Linked DNA regions of Aminobacter aminovorans. The protein of the gene in region 1 interacts with the protein of each later gene in a pairwise test. Links are inferred from orthologs where the notes say so. Each region holds a gene or a part of one and is shown on either strand. Other genes may lie near its edges.

The links. Proteins that work in one complex are often made in the same cells at the same time.
Region 2: the proteins of DY201_RS04735 (region 1) and DY201_RS15060 interact in binary tests that used the Escherichia coli proteins (3 or more experiments, as listed by UniProt). The link is inferred for Aminobacter aminovorans from one-to-one orthologs.

What each region holds. Positions count from the first base shown.
Region 1 is NZ_UFSM01000001.1:968,248-971,464, forward strand. The notes cover bases 72-3,014. They hold DY201_RS04735 (P-II family nitrogen regulator), read left to right. Parts: upstream 72-1,345; coding sequence 1,346-1,684; downstream 1,685-3,014. Other genes in these bases: DY201_RS04725 (ubiquinone biosynthesis hydroxylase), read right to left, coding at 72-159; DY201_RS04730 (acyl-CoA thioesterase), read left to right, coding at 252-1,124; DY201_RS04740 (ammonium transporter), read left to right, coding at 1,715-3,014. Outside these bases: more of DY201_RS04725, read right to left, coding at 1-71; more of DY201_RS04740, read left to right, coding at 3,015-3,097. UniProt on the Escherichia coli protein: Involved in the regulation of nitrogen metabolism. Regulates the activity of its targets by protein-protein interaction in response to the nitrogen status of the cell.
Region 2 is NZ_UFSM01000001.1:3,052,215-3,055,487, forward strand. The notes cover bases 129-3,127. They hold DY201_RS15060 (two-component system sensor histidine kinase NtrB), read left to right. Parts: upstream 129-1,056; coding sequence 1,057-2,199; downstream 2,200-3,127. Other genes in these bases: dusB (tRNA dihydrouridine synthase DusB), read left to right, coding at 129-1,060; ntrC (nitrogen regulation protein NR(I)), read left to right, coding at 2,196-3,127. Outside these bases: more of dusB, read left to right, coding at 32-128; more of ntrC, read left to right, coding at 3,128-3,273.

The DNA.
Region 1 (3,217 bases):
GCGCCAGACCTCGGCGGGCGCTGCGTCAACGATGGCGATGTGCAGATTGGGCCGCGCCTGCTTGATCGAGACGGCAGTGGCGAGGCCGACATAACCGGCGCCGGCGACGAGCACGTCGAGCTGCGTCGATTTCTTGTCGTCAGATTCGCGCGTGACCATGGCGGCGTCCTTTACGGCTAGGCTTCCCGCCTTGACTCGACGGGGGCTTCCTGCTGGAAACCGGGTATACTTCGTCCCGAAAAGGGGAAAGCATGCCGGCCGGAATACAAGAGCTTCTCAGCATTCTCAATCTCGAGAAGCTGGAACACAACCTGTTCCGTGGTCGCAGCCCGCAGGTTCAGTGGCAGCGCGTGTTTGGCGGCCAGACGATTGCGCAGGCGCTGGTGGCGGCACAGCGCACCGTTGACGCGGACCGGCACGTGCATTCGCTGCACGGCTACTTCATGCGCCCCGGCGACATCACCGTGCCAATCATCTACGAAGTCGACCGCATCCGCGATGGAGGAAGCTTCACCACGCGGCGCGTCGTGGCGATCCAGCACGGCCATGCGATCTTTTCTCTCGAAGCGTCGTTCCAGGTCGAGGAGCAGGGCCTGGAATACCAGATGCCGATGCCGCTCGACGTGACGCCGCCGGAAGAGCTGAAGTCGCAGCGCGAGCTGCTGCAGGAAGCAACCCATGTGCCCGAGCAGATCAGGCTGTTCTGGGCCAAGGAGCGGCCGCTTGAACTGAGGCCCGTCTATGCCGAGCATTATTCGAGCCGGGACAAGCTGCCGCCGCTGCAGAAGGTGTGGATCCGCCTGACGGGGCCGGTGCCGAACGACCGCGCACTGCGCTGTGCGGTGCTTGCCTATCTTTCCGACATGACGCTGCTCGATACGGCAACTTTTGCCCATGGTCGCGGCATCTTCGATCCCGACATCCAGGCGGCGAGCATCGACCACGCCATGTGGTTCCATCGCGAGCATTCGCTCGACGGCTGGCTGCTCTACACCCAGGACAGCCCGTCGACCTCGGGTTCGCGCGGCTTCACGCGGGGCGCGCTCTATGCCCAGGACGGCACGCTGGTCGCCTCGGTGGCACAGGAAGGGCTGATACGCCTGCGCACCAAGCCTACGAAATAGGCATTTTGGATAATTTGCACATTCCGTGAGCAGATGCTTTGCTGCGCCTGCGAAGGAAGTCGCTTGCGTCCAGCACATTTTCCTTAAATTTCAGACGGTTGGCTTGTGCCGGGGCAAACTGGCACGGAGCTTGAATAGCCTTGGTCACTCACCGGTGGTCTTCGGGTCCGCTGGCGACGTCTGCAACGCGGGGGACCCGCATCAGCAAGGGGTGAAACCTGATGAAAATCGTGATGGCTATCATCAAGCCGTTCAAGCTCGACGAGGTACGCGAAGCGCTGACCAATGTCGGCATCCAGGGCCTGACCGTCACCGAAGTCAAAGGCTACGGACGGCAGAAGGGACATACCGAGATTTACCGCGGCGCCGAATATGCCGTGAGCTTCCTGCCCAAGATCAAGATCGAAGTCGCCGTCTCGACCGACCTCGTCGACAAGGCCGTGGAAGCGATCACCGGTGCCGCCAAGACCGGCCAGATCGGCGACGGCAAGATATTCGTCTTCGGCATCGACCAAGCCGTGCGTATCCGTACCGGCGAAACCGACACTGACGCGCTCTGAGCGGGCCAACCAATTCTCATGGAGACCTCAATGCAAATTCCAACCTCATTGAAGACGGCAGCGCGGACGGCCCTTGTCGGTACGCTTGCGCTGACCGCCCTGGGAACGGTCGTGGCCTTCGCCCAGGAAGCCGCACCCGCGGCAGCAGATGCCGCTGCAGCCGCGCCCGCGCCCGCCGACGTCATGGAAAAAGGCGACGTCGCCTGGATGCTGACCTCGTCGCTGCTGGTGCTGTTCATGGCACTGCCGGGCCTGGCGCTGTTCTATGGCGGCCTGGTGCGCGCCAAGAACATGCTGTCGGTGCTGATGCAGTGCACAATGATCGTGGCGCTGGTGATCGTGATCTGGACGTTCTGGGGCTACTCGATGGCCTTTGGCGACGCGCCTAGCCCGTATTGGGGCGGCCTCGGAAAGGCATTCCTTGCCGGCGTGACGCCCGAGAGCATGGCGGCGACCTTCACCAAGGGCATCGTCATCCCCGAATACGTCTTCATCGTCTTCCAGATGACCTTTGCCTGCATCACGCCGGCGCTGATCGTCGGCGCCTTTGCCGAGCGCATCAAGTTCTCGGCTGTGCTTCTTTTCGTGGCGCTGTGGGTGACGGTCGTCTACTTCCCGATCGCCCATATGGTCTGGGATTCGGATGGCCTGATCTATGGCTGGGGCGCGCTTGATTTCGCCGGCGGCACCGTCGTGCACATCAATGCAGGCATCGCTGCCCTGGTCGGCGCGCTGGTGATCGGCAAGCGCACCGGCTACGGCAAGGACAACATGGCTCCGCACTCAATGACGCTGACCATGGTCGGCGCCTCGATCCTGTGGGTCGGCTGGTTCGGATTCAATGCCGGCTCCAACCTCGAAGCCAATGGCGGCGCAGCCCTGGCCATGATCAACACATTCACCGCCACTGCCGGCGCGATCCTCGCCTGGGTGATCATCGAAGTCGTTGCCCGCGGCAAGGCGTCGATGCTGGGTGCGGCCTCCGGCATGGTGGCGGGCCTCGTTGCGGTGACACCGGCTGCCGGCTTCGTCGGCCCGGTCGGCGCCATCGCACTGGGCGCGATCGCCTCGGTGATCTGCTACTTCTTCGTGGCAGTGGTTAAGATCAAGCTGGGCTACGACGATTCGCTCGATGTGTTCGGCATCCACGGCGTCGGCGGCATTGTCGGCGCCATCGGCACCGGCGTCTTCAATGCCAAGGCGCTGGGCGGCATCGGCTACGGCGAAATGTCGATCGGCGGCCAGGTGTGGACGCAGTTCCTCGCTGTGTCGGTGACGGTCATCTGGTGCGGCATCGGCTCGCTGGTGATCTACAAGCTGGTCGATCTGCTCGTCGGCCTGCGCCCGACTGTCGAAGCCGAACGCCAGGGTCTCGACCTGACCTCGCATGGCGAAGTGGCTTACCACTCCTGATGCCTGTTGGAGCGCGGTCCTCCCCCTAGGGATCGTGCCCCGGCGCCGCGCGGCCGATGTCCTGGCCGCGCAACATCCTCCCAAATCCCGTCGTGGCCGCTCGCAAGGCAGCTACGCTTT
Region 2 (3,273 bases), 2.1 Mb from region 1 along the record:
TGCAGCAGTGAATGGTGCTTTGTTTTTGTGCATGACTGATCTGGAAAAACTTTGCGAGCCGCTTTCGATCGGCGATGTGACGATCCGCAACCGGGTGTTCCTGGCGCCGATGTCGGGCGTCACCGACGAGGCCTTTCGCACGCGCGCTTATGCCCATGGTGCCGGCCTTGTCGTGTCGGAGATGGTGGCGAGCGGCGAACTGGCAAAGGGGCGGGGCTCCAGCGGCTTCCGCATCCGCCATTCCGGCCTGCCGGTGCATATGGTTCAGCTCGCAGGCCGCGAGGCGGCACATATGGCCGAGGCCGCACGCATCGCCGTTGGCGAAGGTGCAGATGTAATCGATATCAACATGGGCTGTCCGGCCAAGAAGGTGACGGGCGGCTATGCCGGCTCGGCGCTGATGCGCGACCTCGACTATGCGCTGACCTTGATCGATGCCGTCGTTGGATCAGTCGACGTGCCCGTGACCCTCAAGATGAGGCTGGGCTGGGACGATGACGTGCTCAATGCGCCTGACCTGGCCAGCCGTGCCGAGCAGGCCGGCGTCAGGATGGTCACCGTGCATGGCCGCACGCGCTGCCAGTTCTATCAGGGCAAAGCCGACTGGCGCGCCATTGCGCGGGTCAAGCAGGCCGTCCGCATTCCCGTTGTCGCCAATGGCGATGTGGCGACACCGGAAGATGCCGTGGGTATTCTCCAACAGTCGGGCGCCGACGCCGTCATGGCGGGGCGTTCGCACTACGGCGCGCCCTGGACCGCCGGCGCGATCGCCGCTGCCGCAGGCAGGAGCGGTGCAACTGATGTGCCCCGGACGTCGCCTGAACTGGCCGACTATGCCGTTGCCCATTACGAGGACATGCTGGCACTCTATGGCATCGAGAGCGGCCTGCGCCAGGCGCGCAAGCATCTCGGCTGGTATCTCGATCGCCACACCACAGAACTGCCTGACGAGCTGCGCCGCCGGGTGCTGACCTCGTTCGAGCCGCAGCAGGTGATTTCTTCGCTGCGTGAAGCACTTGCGGCTTTCGGCGAAAGTTCGTTCGAAAGGAATGCCGCATGAGCTTCGACCGTGCGCCGACGCCTCAGCCGGCCGATGCCGCGCAGATCGTGCTCAACACCATCCGCCGCCCTGTCATCATGATCGGGCCTGACAACTTCATCACCTTCGCCAACGCCGATGCCGAGGATTTCTTCCGTTCCAGCGCCGCCATGCTGGCGCGCAGCGAACTGTCGCGCTTCGTGCCCTTCGGCAGTCCCATCCTGCAACTGGTCGAGCAGGTGCGCGCGCGCAACACGCCCGTCAACGAGTACCGTGTCGACGTGTCGTCGCCCCGGCTCGGCATCGAAAAGATGGTCGATCTCTACGTCGCGCCTGCATCCGAGCTGCCGGGTTCGGTGGTGGTGATGTTCCAGGAGCGCTCGATGGCCGACAAGATCGACCGTCAGATGACGCATCGCGGTGCGGCGCGCTCGGTCACCGGCCTTGCCGCCATGCTCGCCCATGAAATCAAGAACCCGCTGTCGGGCATCAGGGGCGCGGCACAGCTGCTGGAGCTGAATGCTTCCGACGACGATCGTTCGTTGACCCGGCTGATCATCGACGAGACCGACCGCATCGTTTCGCTTGTCGACCGGATGGAAGTGTTTTCCGACGAGCGGCCGATCGACCGTTATCCCGTCAACATCCACGTCGTGCTTGATCACGTGAAGGCGCTGGCCAGGAACGGCTTTGCCAATGGAATCAAGATCCTGGAGGACTACGATCCGTCGCTGCCGCCGGTTTATGCCAACCGCGACCAGCTGATCCAGGTCTTCCTCAATCTGGTCAAGAACGCCGCCGAGGCGATCGGCCACGACCCGCATGGCGAGATCACGCTGTCCACCGCCTTCAAGCCCGGCATCCGCATGTCGATTCCCGGCACCCAGGATCGCGTCTCGCTGCCGCTGGAATTCTGCGTCCACGACAACGGATCGGGCGTCTCCGAGGACATCCTGCCGATCCTGTTCGACCCTTTCATCACTACCAAGCCCAATGGCTCGGGCCTCGGCCTCGCGCTTGTCGCCAAGATCGTCGGTGACCATGGCGGGGTGATCGAGTGCGATTCGACACCGCGCGGCACCACCTTCCGCATCCTGATGCCCGCCTGGAAGGAACTGCCCGTGCATCTCGACGACGACAGTGAAGGAGCCCATCGATGAGCGTGCGCGGAAACATCCTTGTCGCCGATGACGATGCGGCGATCCGCACGGTGCTCAATCAGGCGCTGTCGCGCATGGGGCATGAGGTTCGCGTCACCTCCAACGCCGCGACGCTGTGGCGCTGGGTGGCGGCCGGCGAGGGCGATCTTGTCATCACCGACGTGGTGATGCCCGACGAGAACGCCTTCGACATGCTGCCGCGCATAAAGAAGGCGCGGCCGGAGCTGCCGGTCATCGTCATGAGCGCGCAGAACACCTTCATGACCGCCATCCGCGCTTCGGAAACCGGTGCCTACGAGTATCTGCCCAAGCCCTTCGATCTCACCGAACTGCTGAGCATCGTCAACCGCGCACTGTCAGAGCCACGGCGGCCGAAGAGCGAACAGCGCCATGACGAGCAGCCCGACGCCATGCCTCTGGTCGGCCGTTCGGCGGCGATGCAGGACATCTACCGTATGCTCGCCCGCATGATGCAGACGGACCTGACCGTCATGATCTCGGGCGAATCGGGCACCGGCAAGGAACTGGTGGCACGCGCGCTCCATGAGTATGGCCGCCGCCGCAACGGGCCGTTCGTTGCCATCAACATGGCCGCCATCCCGCGCGACCTGATCGAATCCGAGCTCTTCGGCCACGAGAAGGGTGCCTTCACCGGGGCGCAGAACCGCTCGACCGGCCGCTTCGAGCAGGCCGATGGTGGTACGCTGTTCCTCGACGAAATCGGCGACATGCCGATGGAAGCGCAGACCAGGCTGCTCCGCGTGTTGCAGCAGGGCGAGTACACAACGGTCGGCGGGCGCACGCCGATCAAGACCGACGTGCGCATCGTTGCGGCCACCAACAAGGACCTGCGTACGCTCATCAATCAGGGTCTGTTCCGCGAGGATTTATTCTATCGCCTCAATGTCGTACCGCTTCGTCTTCCAGCGTTGCGCGAACGCTCGGAGGATGTTCCCGACCTTGTCCGCCATTTCTTCAAGCAGGGCGTCAGCGAAGGCCTTCAGGCCAAGCGCATCTCGGCCGGCGGCGTCGAATTGATGAAGCGCTATCCCTGGCCGGGCAATGTGCGCGAGC